Regions from separate parts of the Peribacillus sp. TH27 genome, predicted to be linked through region 2. Evidence: riboswitches for the same ligand, from Rfam matches in the RefSeq annotation. Region 2 holds a riboswitch; each other region holds the start of a gene.
What was found. Region 2 has a riboswitch for cyclic di-GMP ahead of JFU24_RS30425 (anti-repressor SinI family protein). Riboswitches for the same ligand answer to the same signal wherever they lie in the genome.
Positions count from the first base shown of each region.

Region 1: another riboswitch for cyclic di-GMP. It lies ahead of JFU24_RS17995 (anti-repressor SinI family protein); the one in region 2 lies ahead of JFU24_RS30425 (anti-repressor SinI family protein).
Region 3: another riboswitch for cyclic di-GMP. It lies ahead of JFU24_RS24565 (anti-repressor SinI family protein); the one in region 2 lies ahead of JFU24_RS30425 (anti-repressor SinI family protein).

Region 1 is NZ_JAEKEV010000002.1:3,462,412-3,467,531, reverse strand. Features, by position in the region: gene secA (preprotein translocase subunit SecA) at 1-312, opposite strand, end outside; gene JFU24_RS18000 (helix-turn-helix domain-containing protein) at 753-1,076, shown strand; gene JFU24_RS17995 (anti-repressor SinI family protein) at 1,226-1,366, opposite strand; cyclic di-GMP riboswitch class I at 1,403-1,489, opposite strand; gene JFU24_RS17990 (hypothetical protein) at 1,670-1,867, opposite strand; gene hpf (ribosome hibernation-promoting factor, HPF/YfiA family) at 2,361-2,918, opposite strand; gene JFU24_RS17980 (flagellar protein FliT) at 3,174-3,515, opposite strand; gene fliS (flagellar export chaperone FliS) at 3,515-3,916, opposite strand; gene JFU24_RS17970 (flagellar hook-associated protein 2) at 3,943-5,120, opposite strand, start outside.
Region 2 is NZ_JAEKEV010000002.1:4,159,519-4,164,638, forward strand. Features, by position in the region: gene hmpA (NO-inducible flavohemoprotein) at 1-351, shown strand, start outside; gene JFU24_RS21435 (VOC family protein) at 814-1,230, shown strand; gene JFU24_RS21440 (LacI family DNA-binding transcriptional regulator) at 1,388-2,404, shown strand; gene JFU24_RS21445 (YybH family protein) at 2,508-2,900, opposite strand; gene JFU24_RS30425 (anti-repressor SinI family protein) at 3,202-3,330, opposite strand; cyclic di-GMP riboswitch class I at 3,349-3,435, opposite strand; gene JFU24_RS21450 (DinB family protein) at 3,672-4,190, shown strand; gene JFU24_RS21455 (VOC family protein) at 4,501-4,995, shown strand.
Region 3 is NZ_JAEKEV010000002.1:4,818,906-4,824,025, reverse strand. Features, by position in the region: gene JFU24_RS24575 (VanZ family protein) at 1-126, opposite strand, end outside; gene JFU24_RS30875 (hypothetical protein) at 123-254, opposite strand; gene JFU24_RS24570 (hypothetical protein) at 565-702, opposite strand; gene JFU24_RS24565 (anti-repressor SinI family protein) at 1,446-1,577, opposite strand; cyclic di-GMP riboswitch class I at 1,598-1,679, opposite strand; gene JFU24_RS24560 (acyltransferase family protein) at 2,461-3,642, shown strand; gene JFU24_RS24555 (YveK family protein) at 3,761-4,504, shown strand; gene JFU24_RS24550 (CpsD/CapB family tyrosine-protein kinase) at 4,491-5,120, shown strand.

The DNA of each region.
Region 1 (5,120 bases), 700 kb from region 2:
TTCCCCCGTTTTCATCTCAGAGATGTTTCCATCATGAAGTGATGCCCCACCCATGATTTGAACACGGTAAGGATACAAACCAAGAGCTCGTTTTGCCCCTTCACGCGCAACCGCAAAAGCTTCAACAAGCAAATCATCCACGGTTTCCCCGTTTTGATAACGCTCCTTAAACTCCTCTGTTTTGGCGCGCAACTGCTCATCCGATAACGCAGCTGTCTCATCAGCCAGCGCTTCGACCTGATCAGCGACTTTTTCCAGACGCTTAATTTCTCGCTTATTCGGATCAAAAACTTTATTTAATATATTAAGCATTCAATAACGCTCCTCTATTATGGTAATGATCATTCAATAACACATTCATATAAGTAAGAAGAAACACACCTTCTGTTAATACTAATCCAAGCTTAATTTTAACACTTCTATTCTAGAGGTACAACTTCATGTCACTCTATGTCTATGGACCTGAATTCAGTTCTTACGAAAAACATTGGATAAAAGAGGGGTAAAACTGTTAAAATAGAGGGAAGTAGCAAAAGTACATTACACACTCCCCACTTTTCACATGAGTCCTTAACAAGACAAACGAAAATGCGAAGTAAGCACAACCTTCTATCAATAGAAATTTTTGGTCCCTCTATGACTGATAGTCAGTTGAAGCAATCTAGCTTTTCAGGCTTCCTATTCCTGTGATTTTATGTGGGTTTAAAACTTATAAATCGAAGATAAATAGAACATGTTTCGAGGTGGTATTGTTGATTGGTGAACGTGTAAAAAAACTGAGAGAAGAAAAGAAAATGTCAATGACTGAACTAGCCGATAAAGCCGGAGTAGCAAAGTCATACTTAAGTTCGCTCGAGCGTAACTTACAAACGAATCCTTCTATTCAATTTCTCGAAAAAATCTCTTCTGTACTTAACATTCCTGTAGATGCCCTTCTTTACGATGCACCAAATAAGGAATCCTTGGACACTGACTGGATGAAAATTGTTGAGGAAGCTATGAATTCTGGCGTTTCAAAACAACAATTCAGAGAGTTCATTGAGTTTAATAAATGGAGAAAAGATAAGCAAGAATAGATGAATTCTAAACTATCTTCACAAACATAAATAGTACTGCTCTATCAAACTAGTATTGATAGAATTTCAGAAAATAAAATAATCCCTATAAGCAGCTATGTTGTAAATCAACTGTTTATAGGGATGTTTTTTTCATTCCTTTTTGGTTCTTAGTTTTCATTGTTCTGCTCTAGTGGCACATTTAGATTCTCTTTTTTTAAAAAAGCACTAATTTCTTCTTTCTTAAAACCCAATTTCCTAGCTTCTGAAATCAACTTCACCCATTCTTGATCCACTTCCACGTTAACCACCTCTTTTATCCTCCTAAAATACTACTTGTATGTATTTCAGGCAGACCAGCCATCTTAGCATTAAGCAAACTTAGGCCTGTGCCTTTGCGCCCTCATCTTTCACTGAGCTTGCCTTTGTCAGGGAAATTATTACAAAAACTATATTTATTAAGTTATTATAGCGAATATTTGCTCCAAATATTGCTACTTTATGTCGCTAAATTACCACAATGCACAACTTTTTATCGACAAAATATTACAAAATCAAGAAATCCATGATATTTTTTGTCTATTTCATGTACAAAACAAGATGGTTCAAATGATTCACGTTCGTTTTTTTATAAAATTATAAACATTGCCCTTCTTATTCAAACGATGGGGCATATTAATTCTTTCCATAATAAGTGCATCAAAGGCTTTTTGCGCAGACAAGTCCTCACCGCAGGTCGGACAAAGCCAACCTCCATATTCTGCACTGCTAAAAGACGCTCTATGACATGTATAGCAATTTTTCTGATACAAAAATCCAACTCCTCTGCACCATAATCAAATCATTTTATATAAATAAATTATTGTTCTTTTTAAAGAACTTTAATCTGAGTATAGTGCAATAGGAGGGGTTATTTAAATAGGTATAAGTACCTATTTATCTTATTAAAGAACGGAAAATGTTCTTTTTAAAGAAAATGCAATACATTCCATACTTCATTGTGTTTTTTAGAGAACAATGAAATTCCCAGGAGCCAACCAATTAATCGATACTATTTGATACCTTGTTTTCAACAGATGGATTTTACTTATTATCACATTATCAAAACACTTATCAAATTGCCGAAAGATCATTAAGGAAAAAGGAAGGAAATATAAACAACCATTGACTTCTATGGTTGAAATCGGTGGTTATTTTTCCAGAGCTTATAGAACTCCTTAGCCCAAATGAACATTGCAATGGATGGAGTAAAATTTAAAAAGCACAACCCATAGTCTGGGTTGTGCTTTTGTTTATAGATTCATATTAACTAGGTTCAATTAATCCGTAGCGCCCATCTTTACGACGGTACACAACGTTCGTTGTATTTGTATCCGCATTGGTGTAAACGAAGAAACTGTGACCAAGCATATTCATTTGCAGAATCGCTTCTTCACTATCCATTGGCTTCAAATCAAAGCGCTTATTGCGGACTACTTCAATATCAGTATCATCTTCAAATTCATCCACCACTTCATCAATTTCCGTATTAAAGGCGAACGCCTCAGGAGTTGTAGATAAGTTGTTACGGAATTTACGATTGACTTTCGTTTTATGTTTACGAATTTGGCGTTCAAGCTTGTCATTAATCAAGTCAATAGCAGCATACATATCCGCATTTTCCTCTTCAGCGCGAAGAACCAAATTCTGCATAGGAATCGTCACTTCGACCTTGGATGTATTATTGTTAACTTTCAAATTCACTAACACATTTGCATCTGGTGTATTGTTAAAATATCGTTCTAACTTGCCAATTTTCTTTTCGACGTATTCTCGAATTGCTGGAGTTACCTCAATGTTTTCACCGCGTACGTTGTAATTCATAAAGTGAGTCCTCCTTAAATTAAGACTATACAGTTAGATTCTACAATACCCCTCCGGTTTCCTTTAGAAACACATCATGAAATATGTCGAGATTATGAAACAATTGTCGGAAGGTTAGGAAAGGGTTGATGTCTGCCCTAGCTTTATTATAACAAATACAAAGCTATAAAGAAAAAATTAAGCCCTTAATATTTACAGAAAATTTAAAAACAATTAACATTAAAACTGTTTGCAATTAAAACGGCTGATTAATATCTAATTTCTTTTATCGTAGAACACGCCATCTGTGGATAATGATTGATAAGGGTTCACATATTTATTAGTAGATTCTTTTTTGAGACTTAGCTGTTTAATATCGCGTTGGATTTCTACTTTTTGTTCTTCTAGAAGTTGTGAAACTTTTTCGTTGAGTTCGATTAACTTCTTCCCTAAATCCTGTTCAGAATCAGAAAAAGGCGGTTGAATCCCTGCCATCAACTTCTCCCGCTCCTCAAGCAAGGCCTCAACCTTTTCAATTTTCCGGTCCCGATCCTGCTCATTTTCCAACGTCGAAAGTAATTGGTTCGTTGCCTCATAAAAATGTTGAATAGCTCCCATTATGCTTGACCACTATTGGCAAATTGCTTCTGGCGGTTCAACTGAATAGCTTCCTTCCATGTATCGCGAAATTCCATGACAAACCCTTCAACCTCTTCTAAAATATCCAGATCACTTTTAATGTTGGCTTCAATCAAGCGTCGATTCAAATAATCATAAAGGGACATTAATTCCTTGGATATAGCCAAATCCATTTTTAATGTGACCATTAGCTCCTGAATGATTTTTTGCGCTTTAATTAAATTCGTGTTTTTTTCTTGAAAGTTTTTTTCCGCAATTGCTTTTTTGCCCAATGTAATAAACTTAAGGCATCCATTATAAAGCATTAACGTAAGTTCACCTGGAGAGGCAGTATTCACCGAATTTTGTTGATAAGATTGGTAGGGATTATTGATTGCCATCATTCAAACTTCCTTTCTAAAATTGCTTAGCTGAAATACTGAGATAGGCTGCTGCTTTGACTATTCGCTTTCGAAATCGCTTTCTCCATGGCTGTGAATTGATTATAATAGCGGGTTTCTAAAGCCTTCAGCTTGTCTTGCCAACTATCTATTTTCGTATTGTAGCTATTTAAGAGTTTTCCAATCGTGAAACTTGAATTATTAACAGAAGTCGCTTTACCTGCTTTATCTTGGATATTAGTCATCGTCGCTTTGATATCAGCCCTCAACCTTTTGGCCAATCCCATTTCACCAGTTGTTTCTCCTGATTTCATAAACAAATCATAAATTTTGTTTGGATCCTCTGAAATAGCAGCACGCAGTTTTTCTTCGTTAATGGTTAACTTACCACCTTCAAGATAGTTACTTGTAGTAGTTATTCCAATTTCACTTAATGAGTTGACGGAGTTGCTTCCACCAACAGAGGTATATAGCGAGGTCCGCATTTTCGTAAGGAGACCCGTCAACATAGAATCTCCCCGAAGTGTCCCACTCTTTGCCTTCGTTTCCCACAGTTTAATTTCATCCTCAGTCATGTCTTTCCTTTGTGCCGTGGTCAACGGTTGGTATGCACGGTACTTTGTTTCATCTGTCTTCGTTTTGATGTTAGCGATAATCTCATTGTACTTGTCAACGAATTGGGTAACAGTATCTAGAACTGCGTCTACATCTGAGGTAGACGAAAAGGTTACCGGACCCGTATTCCCCTGTTTAAGAGTAATTTCAACACCGTTAATGGTGAATGTGTTGGCGGAACGTTCAATATCCAGACCGTTATAATTTAAGGTTGCATTTTGACCGGCCGTTCCTCTACTCGCTCCAACAGCAACTATATTATTTTCATCTAAATTTAGGAGATCCGTAAAGAGTGTACCACTCAAACCAATTTCTGCAGTAACACTCGTTCCATCTTCTCTTGTTAATCCATCTGGAACTGCCCCCGTGTTTTTCGCCGTAAATGAAATCTGTTTCGTGTTCTGATCATAAAAAGCGGTAACACCTGAATTAGCATTAATTTTTGATATTAAACTATTTAACGTATCAGTATCTTCAATTTTTGTTGTAAAGGTATTTAAAGAACCGTCCTTATTAATCGTTTCAATTTTTATTTCCTGTCCTATATACGCTTCAGGAATGATATCTGTTGCTTTTTCAACTCCCACTG
Region 2 (5,120 bases):
AAGCAACCACAACGTCAGGTTACGTTTATCCATGCAACAAGCAACAGCCAAACACATGCTTTTAAAGAGCATCTGCAACAAATTGTGAATGATCATCAACATATAAAATCAATTGTCGTCTATGGTGCACCAACAGAAGCCGATCGGACCTCTGGCCATTTTGATAAAGAAGGATACGTGGGTTTAGACTTCCTGCAATCTATCGTTCCATCAAAAGAAGCTAAATTTTATTTCTGCGGACCTATTCCTTTTATGGAAGCAATCAATGAGGCCCTAAGTAAATGGAGTGTATCGAAAGACCATATTCATTATGAAGTATTTAGTCCACTCGCTATTTTAGGAGAAAAATAAGTAAATTAAATTTGTGAATAAAAAGGATCTTTGATTGAAGGTCCTTTTTTCATGGCTAATAAGAAGAAAGGGAAGTCTTGAAATACTATTTATTACTAACACAAGAAGGAGAAAGGATTATGAAGAATAACGAAAGCGATCTCCCGACAGGATTAGCTAAACCTGCACAACGAGCACTCGCTGGAGGTGGGTACTTGTAACTTGAGCAGTTTACTAAGCTAAGTGAAGCAGAGGTCTTGCAGCTACATGGTATGGGAGCTAAGGCATCGGAGCAAATTCGTCGTGCTCTTTCTGAGAAAGGATTAGCGTTCGCCAACGGTTCTTGAAAAACCTTTGTTGTACATATTACATTAGGATGAGAGGTACTGCGGTATCTCCTTTTTTTGTTGCGAGCAGGATTATCGAAAAAAGCAACGAATAGTAGGGTAATGAACATAAAATAAACGAGTGAGGGTGAATTTGATGGGAGTTCAAGCGGAAAAGATCTTTGTTAACTTGCCTGTTAAAGATTTGAATGCCTCAATAGAATTTTTCACAAAAGTTGGCTTTGAGTTTAACGAGCAAATGACCAATGAAAATGCAACGTGTGTGGTTATCAGTGAATCTATATATGTCATGTTATTGGTTGAAGATTACTTTAAAACGTTTACCAAGAGAGAAATCCCGGATTCAGCAAAAAGTACGGAAGCTATTGTGGCATTATCGGTTAAAAGTAAGGAAGAAGTGGATGAGATCGTGAATAAAGCCCTGGATGCTGGTGGAAAGCCTTTTAATGAAGCCATTGATCATGGGTTCATGTACGGTTGGAGTTTTCAGGATATAGATGGACATCTTTGGGAGATATTTTACATGGATGAAAGCGGATTTAATCAAAATTAAATCTATTTCAAGACACAATCCTTCACTAAGGACTGTGTCTTTTTTTGAAGTTCAGTGTCGTACCTGAGTCAACATGATTGCCTGCTTGTTAAAGTATAAAATAACAATTTATACTTATGATACAATATAAGGGAAAATGTAAAGGCGGGTACAAAAAGTGACGACAATTTACGATATTGCAAAAAAAGCAAATGTTTCACCGATGACTGTATCGAGAGTTATTAATAATAAAGGAAATATCAGTGAAAAGACTAGAGAAAAAGTAGAAGCTGTTATAAAAGAGTTAAACTATATACCAAATTCAGCTGCTCAAAGTTTGAATATTAAAAAAACCAAGTTACTTTCATTAATCATAACTGACATCACTAACCCCTTTTTTACAAAGGTTGCAAGAGGCGCTGCGGATAAGGCTAATCAAATGGGATATCAGCTTATTTTATGTAATACAGATGAAAACTACGAAAAAGAAAGTGAGTATATCAATGCATTAATTTCTAAAAGGGTAGATGGCGTAATTATTGCTCCTACAGGTGATCAATCGACCAAAAACTTAAAGAAACTTATTAAAAACAGAATCCCATTTACATTAATAGATAGGCAAATTGAAGATGTTTCGTGTGATAGAGTGCTTGGAGATAACTATGAAGGGACAAAATTGCTTCTTCAGCATTTAATTGATTATGGTCATCAAAGAATAGCAATGGTTCATGGCCCACTTACGATTTCCACTTCGAAAGAGCGGTATCAGGCGTATATTGAAACGTTAAAAATTAATGATTTAAAGATAGATCCCGCTTTCCTAGTAGAGACTCATTATAAACAAGAAAAGCGATGGAATGGAATCGCTCATTTGGTTAATGTTTCTCCTGCTGATCGTCCAACAGCGATTTTTGCAGCGAATAACTTCATTGCCATTAAAATTATTAAAAGTTTACGAGAAAAAAAGATTAAAGTTCCAGAAGACATTGCCGTCGTTTGCTTTGACGATTTAGAATTATTTTCAGACTTTGATCCTTTTTTGACTGTATCTTCGCAGCCTGCTTATGACTTCGGATATTTAGGAACACAATTAGTGATTGAAAGAGTAGATGAAGTCGGTCCAGCTGATTATCGCACAATAAATTTAAAGCCTGAATTGGTAATCAGAAAATCATCTGGAACTCCTATAAAATAATAGGAGTTTTTCTCTGCTGCGGAGATTAGCACATATGAAAAAACCACCTAATAACCTAATAGAAGGTGAGCCTTTTCTATTCATTCAAATATCTGAACATGAATTATTCAAGTAATTCAGCACCGTAAGAATTATCAATTATGCAACGCCAGGTACCTGTAGAATCCTTTTTAAAAACATAGGTAGCCATTCTTTCCATTGAGAATGCCGAATCAGTCTTTTGATTGGCACTCAGTAGGGCTTTTGCTACAACTAATGCCGTATCACCTGTTTCAATTATTGCCATCTGTTCTTGATTAACAATTAAACTATGATTAAAATAATCAGCGATAGCAACGAATGCCCGACGTATTTCTTCTTTGCCTTTAGCTAACGTTCCAGGTTTTACAACTAATGTAGCATCCTCTGAATAGAAATCCATTAATTGATCGAAATCCTCGTTATTTATTGCTCGGTCTGCATTCTTTATTACTAGTTCTAACTCATGAGTTTGCATATTTGCCCTCCTATCCGATAGGTAATTTATAGGGATTCCAATTTACCCCTTAGTGAAGAATATTCGACTGTCTTGTTGAGGAATCCTTCTCTTGGCCAAATAAGAAAAATCAACTTCATTACTATAAAGCCATTTTTGAAGGGCAATCTGCCTATAGGGTAGCAATGAAAATAATTACCGTAGCAAACCATCCTAGTTATTACAGCTAAAGGTGAATTATTAGCTTTTCTATTTTGATAAAGTAAAGAAATAGAAAAAAGGCGTTAATGTGTAAAAAATGTGTCAGGCAGCAAGCATAGGCCTATTGTCTACCTTCTAATAAAAATCCCCTAATTTCCTCTAACGGTATTTCTACATTGATAGCCATTTGAATGAGTTCAATCCATTCTGTATCTAATTCTTTTACTCTGTCATTTGTCTGAAGTAACATTACCTATTCCTCCGTTGAAGAGGTAGCCCAGCTATCATAGTCAATCTGACCTTAGACCTGTTAGCTTTGCGTCCTAACCTTTCGATTAGTTTGCCGTTTTCTCATTTTATTATAGTTATATATTACTATCTAGATAGTGCTAATGTTGTCGTAAATTGTAGAAATGTAATTATTATTCTTTAAAAACAAATTGTTAATTCGATTGGGAGACCTGTTGAATGACAATAAAGATATTTAATGGGAAATAAAACTATTATATTTAATATGATTTTTTGTATTAAAGAAGGAACCATCCATTTTTAATAGAATGTAAGACTTTGATTAAGAGGAGGATGATCAGTTTGGAGAGAAGAGCTTTACTGGTATCTCGATTTCCAGAATATGAAGAAGAAATTGGCGGATGGCTATGGTGTTTAGAAGATGTTCGCCGTACTCTTTTAACAGAATTAACTGGAATCAGCCAAGGGATCCTTGATACAAAAATGGATGAAAGACAAACGATTGGCTCGCTGTTATATCACATTGCATTGGTCGAGGCAGATTGGTTATATGAAGAGGTTCTTGTTACTGAATGGGATTCTGAAATACGCTCGTTGTTTCCGTTAGAATGCCGTTCTGAGGAGGGCTCTTTAACCCATATTGAGGGACAAACTGTAGAAGAACATGTTAACCGACTTAATAAGGTACGTGAAGTGTTTCTTTCCCACTTTCGTTCAATGGATCTAACAGATTGGCGTAAACCGAGGGTTCTTGAACAATATGACGTCACACCTGAGTGGGTTGTGTACCATTTGATTGAACATGAATCACATCATAGGGGGCAGATTTTCCAATTGCTAAGCAAATTACGGAATGATTAAGATGTTAAAGAGTGGGAACTTTTTATCCATCTTTAACTAACTGATTGGCTCCAGTTAATTATCAAACCCACTAAGCGGTGGCTTGTTTATGAACATTAGCACATTATTCCGCATTACCAGCTATTTCAAGTGGTGTAGTTATTCCATTAAAGGGCGCCTTTATGAAAAAAAGAAGGTGCCCTTTTTGAATGGGACCATATTCTTGAATAACGGATAACTCTAAGATAACTGCAACTTCAGCTTTAGACTTAGCGGAAATAAAAACATCCTTTTTTGTTAAGACTTAGAGAATATATGGAGGTGCTTTAAAATGGGTATAAGAAAAATCACAACAAACTTGTGGTTTGATACACAAGCAGAAGAGGCGGCTAAATTTTACGCTTCTATCTTTAAAAATTCCAAGATTGGAAGAATCACTCACTATGGAAAAGAGGGGCATGAAATCCACGGGATATTAGAAGGAACAGTAATGACCGTGGAATTCCAACTGGAGGGCCAGGAATTCGTAGCATTAAATGGCGGTCCGCAATTCAAATTTACAGAGGCAATATCATTTATAGTCAATTGCGAGTCACAAGCAGAATTGGACTATTTTTGGGACAAACTCTCCGAAGGCGGAGACGAGAAGGCACAAGTGTGCGGTTGGCTGAAAGATAAGTATGGTGTTTCGTGGCAAATTATTCCTACGGCCCTAACTGAGATGCTAAGCGACCACGATCCAGAAAAATCAGCAAGAGTTATGAATGCAATGCTCCAAATGAAAAAAATTGACATCAAAACATTAAAGCAAGCGTATGAGGGATAAGATTACATTGTTTGAGGTATTAAAAATGAATTTCTTTGTTGTCACTTTACAAGACCATTTAATAAAAAGCTTGATTAAAAACCTGTATAAATGTATACAGGTTTTTTTAGATTGTTCCACTGAAC
Region 3 (5,120 bases), 660 kb from region 2:
ATTTAACTGTCCTAAAAAGGGAGAAATCCTTTGCTCCTCATACGTCTGTGAGGAAAAAAAGAAGATTAACATGGCCCATAAAACGAACAAAGCTGGGATTAACCACTTACGGAACTTACGGATCATATTCTATCATGTTCCTCAATGATACCGCTTAGTTTTTCCTTAAGATCTTCCACAAGATCATTTACTGTAACATCCTGCTGAAACTCGCCTTTTGTATACGTATCTATTAATATATCAATAAAATCCATTAGAATATCCACTCCAATTTGAATAGAGCCTCTATGTAAAACAGTTGTACTAAACCTATTTTTCTAAAATAAGGAATATAGCTCTTTTAATTGATAATCACATATAAAAAGTGTATTGGCAAGCGGAAATAAATTCAAAAAGGGTAAAATCAGAATTTTTAAAGAAATATTAATAGAATAATCACAAAAAGTTCATAACTGACGGATTATTAATATCATCAGCTGAAAATATGTAGTTCATTAGGTGTAAAAAACAAAAGAAAAAGAAATCAAAAAGGACTGATCTCTCAGCCCTATTTGATAAACACCCTTATGATCGACCAAGAAAAAAAGTCAATAAAGAAATCAAGATTAAAGTAATAGTAATATAAGACCCAATAAAAATTTTCTTGCTTCTTTCTTTCTTTTCATAAACTTCCTCGAACGTAATATATTTATTTTTTGTCATCAAATTCTCCTTGTATTTTGATGGCAGCTTGACATCGCCCTCTGCGAAGTCCTTTTAGCTTTTTCTTTATAGTATAGTATCGTCAAATACACAAAAATATTAACTGTTTTATTCACTATTTTTTTGTTGGGCATTTATATCTATTCGTCACTTTATAGTCTACTATAAATCATACAAAATACATTAATTCAAAATATTCCAATATACCAATTACCCTATTAAACTGTCCAAGGTTTCATCCATCACTAAAAAGTTTTCTATCTTTATCTGTTGCTAAAGAACTGTTTTTAGGGCTACAATTTGTTTAAACCATTTACTGTTCTTAAATAATACCACTTCTTTGTACTCACTACCTTCTTCATATTAATCCAATGAGAAAACGCTTACAATAGTACTATATACTTATTATCCTGATTTTTTATTAAATATTTTACTACTTGTTGAAAAGTCTTAGAGCCGGAACATTCTAGTCGGAAAAATATCTAATTATATCCAAATATTCTATAGAAATATTGGTACTTACAATTTCCGAACAATACTATAGGGAACTAACAATATATTGTGCTAATCTATTAGAAACTCTTAGGTATCAGCTCACGCAAATGACTAATTTTGTTGATAGCAGATCGCTTCATCCGCAAGCTTTTAAGTTATAACAAAAGATAACAGAAGAATCCAGTTCATAAAAAAAAAGGCTGAATAACAGCCCTCCAAAGTATATATATATTTTTGTTTATCTAATTCTAATTCTTGTGGGGCTGATTATTCAAGTTCTGTTCATTCTGAATAAACTCTCGCACTTCTTGAATGGAAACCCCTACACTTTTTGCTTCCAAAATTAAAATAATCCATTCTGCATCAATTTTTTTCTGCATATCTTCTTTTTCACCCTATTTGTGGTAACACAGCCGTCTTAGCATAGCCTTAGACCTGTAATTTTGCGTCCCTACTTTTCAATAGGTTTGCGTTTCTCAAGAGTATTGAACATTTTACGTAATCTTCTTACGATGGTGGTTAAAAACCATGATAAAGACACTTCCATTATCTATTTAAAAAGCTTAACTCCAATTAATTTAATTGGTGTCCAAATTTCTCTCATTTGAATTAAAGGCATAAATTCATTTCATCCTTTTTGCGGTAAACCAGCCTCCTAGCAAATACCTTAGACCTCTGGTTTTGCGCCCTTACTTCAATTACTATATTGAGATTAATTATACTTAATAAGTTAACAATTGTTAATAGATAACTATTAATTACTTTATAACATTATTCGATAAAGTTTTAATTAGTAAGTAATTCAAATATCTTCTTAATAATCTTAAGGTCTATATTCTTTAGTCTAATGACAGGCTATAACTAATTCTCTTCCTTTATATATTAAACATAAAAAAACTACTATATATAAACCTTTGACATAAACAGTTTTTCCGTCCCCCATTTACTTTAAAACTGACTTTGAAAACTGTATATCCCTTATATAAAACCTCCCCTAAATACCAACTGGTCAGTAACACTTTCTTTAAAGTTTTTTAAATTCAAATTCCAAGAAGATTGAAATTTACCAGCTTTCCGGAATTTCCTTGTAGATTCAAATTTAAACTTCCCCTAATAATTTGCTTATAGATTAGGATACCATGGTTCACCTTTTTACTTTTTTTGTCTATTTTTGTCTACCTTTGTCTGTTTTAGAGAACTAACTATACTTTATAACGAACAAATGCTATATTATAAAAAAAACGGTTCTTATGGAGGGGGAATATGTCTAGTAGATATGAGGAATTAGACTCACTAAGAGGATTAGTCGCACTTATTGTATTAATTGGGCATTATATGATGATATACCCATCATATGCAAGTTATCGGTATGATTCAAGCAGTCCCTACATATTCTATTTATTCAAGGAAACTCCTCTAAGACTTTTTTTCAGTAGCGGCAATGAGTCTGTCATTCTATTCTTTGTATTAAGTGGTTTTGTTTTGTATTTATCTATTAATAATGAGAAATTCCATTATCCTACATACTTAATAAAACGAGTTTTTCGAATTTATTTACCATATCTAGTAGCAATAATTATAGCTATATTGGCTAAAATGCTTTTAAGCCATAATGATATGCCGTTTATTAGTAACTGGTTTAGCAAATCCTGGACCGTTTCAGACACACCGACTCTATTATTACAACATCTTTTGTTTATCGGGAGTTACAATACTGACGCCTATAACAATGTAATATGGTCTCTTGTCCACGAAATGAGAATCTCGATTATATTTCCAGTTTTGATTTTTCTATTTATACGAAAAAAATTCAAATATTCCTTATTTTGGTTTATGATTTTAAGTTTTTCATCAACTATGGTTTTATATTTGTTTGGTTCCAATTTGAACATAACTAGCAGTCTTTTGAGTTTCCACTACATAACTATTTTTTTATTGGGAGCAATATTAGCGAAGTATCGCCATTACCTATTTAACTATACTTCCAAGATGAAAAAAACTGTAAAAATTGTAGTACTGATGATCGCATTTATTTGTTTTATGTACGAAGGTATAATTGGTGAAGTAGATTTATTAAACAATTATATTTTCAGGGACTATGTTGTATCGTGTGGTGTTTGTATCTTTATGATTATGAGCATATCTTCCTTAAAACTTTCATCATTATTACGGTCTAAAGCACTTACTTTTCTCGGTAAAATTTCTTATAGTCTGTATTTGTATCATCTCATCTCGTTATTCTCCTTCATGTACCTATTTTATGATAAGTTGCCTACCGGCTTAATATTAATGTTTTCATTCTTCTTTTCCTTTTTACTATCTTCATTGGCGTATGTATTCGTTGAAAAACCATGCATGAACCTTGGATCGTATATTACGAGAAGAAAAAAACCAGTAACAGAAATATCCGTGAATCCTAAACCTGTAAAACGAAAAATAGGGTAAAAGCTTACCTATATTAAGTGGGATTTTTCAAACTGATAGTGCGAAATGAAAGGTAAATATTTATTGAATATGAGTCTCAAACAAAATTTTTACGATTCCTAAAAAAGTGGTGAAATTGATGAATGAAAAAGTAAAAATTAAAGATTTTATACGAATCTTAAAAAAGCGAATATTAATCATTATACTTTCTACACTTTGTATTACTGGTTTCGTTATTTTTTCGTCCATGTACATTATGAAACCGACTTATCAGTACTCTACTCAAGTTTTGGCAGGATCTTTAAGTATGGGAGAAAAGGAAACTTCCATAAATAAAGTGCAAGAAAACAGACAGTTGGCTCTTTCGTACATGGATATCATTAAAAGCCCACAAATTATGACAGGAGTTAAAGATTCGTTAAACCTAAAGACTTCAAGTTATGAGTTACTCAAGCAAGTTTCCATTACCAATAGAGATAATTCGCAGATTATTATTATTACCGTCAAAGATTCTAATCCTGAATCAGCTAAAGCCATTGCACAGGCTGTCGCAATTCAGTCCATAACTAAATTTAAAGAGTTTGCAAATGTAAAACAGATTAATATTCTTAATGATAACGAAATGGAACAAGCAGAACTTCTTTTTCCAAAACCAAAGTTTATTATAGCCATTTCCATCGTAATAGGCTTTTTTGCTGGAATAGGTTTAGCACTTCTTCGAGAACACTTTGATGATGCGGCTTACAGCGATCGTGAGCTTGAGCGTCTTGGACTTCCATTGTTAGGAAGAGTGAACTTAAATACAAAAATGAAAAACAAAAAACGGAAAACACCTTATCAGACATTATCCTCTACGGAACGAGGTGAACATGGTGGCTATTAAATTCACAAGGAAACAATCCTTTTATCTAAATGATGTCAACAATAAAGAACAATTTTATTCCATATGTAACAATATCGAATCAAATCTCAAAAAAGAAGATTCACTATTAATGGTTACATCACTTACACATTCACAAAATATAGCTAATGCAACCGCGTTCTTAGCCCTTGCCTTTTCTGAACAGCGTAAACGAGTGCTGGTAGTGGATGCTAATCTTCGCCAACCTTCTCTACATCATGTGTTTAATATCGATAATTCATTTGGTTTGACCAACTTGCTCTTAGGTGAGCACCCCAAAAATAGGGATCATGCTATACATATAAAGGATAGTCTTTTCTGTTTACCCACAAGTGAAGTCCAGTATGAGCCAACGACATTATTAACTTTAGAGACCCTTCCCTCATTAATTGAGGAGTGGAAAGAGCATTTTGATATTATTCTATTTCATACTTCAGATAGTATAAACAAACCTGATGCACAAATTCTAGCGAAACATTGTGATGGCATTATTTTAGCGATACAAGAAGGAAGAGATAAGTTAGAAAAGATTGTGAATGTGAAAACACAATTTGAAAGGGGCAAACATGAAATAACCGGTACAATGATCATTTCATGA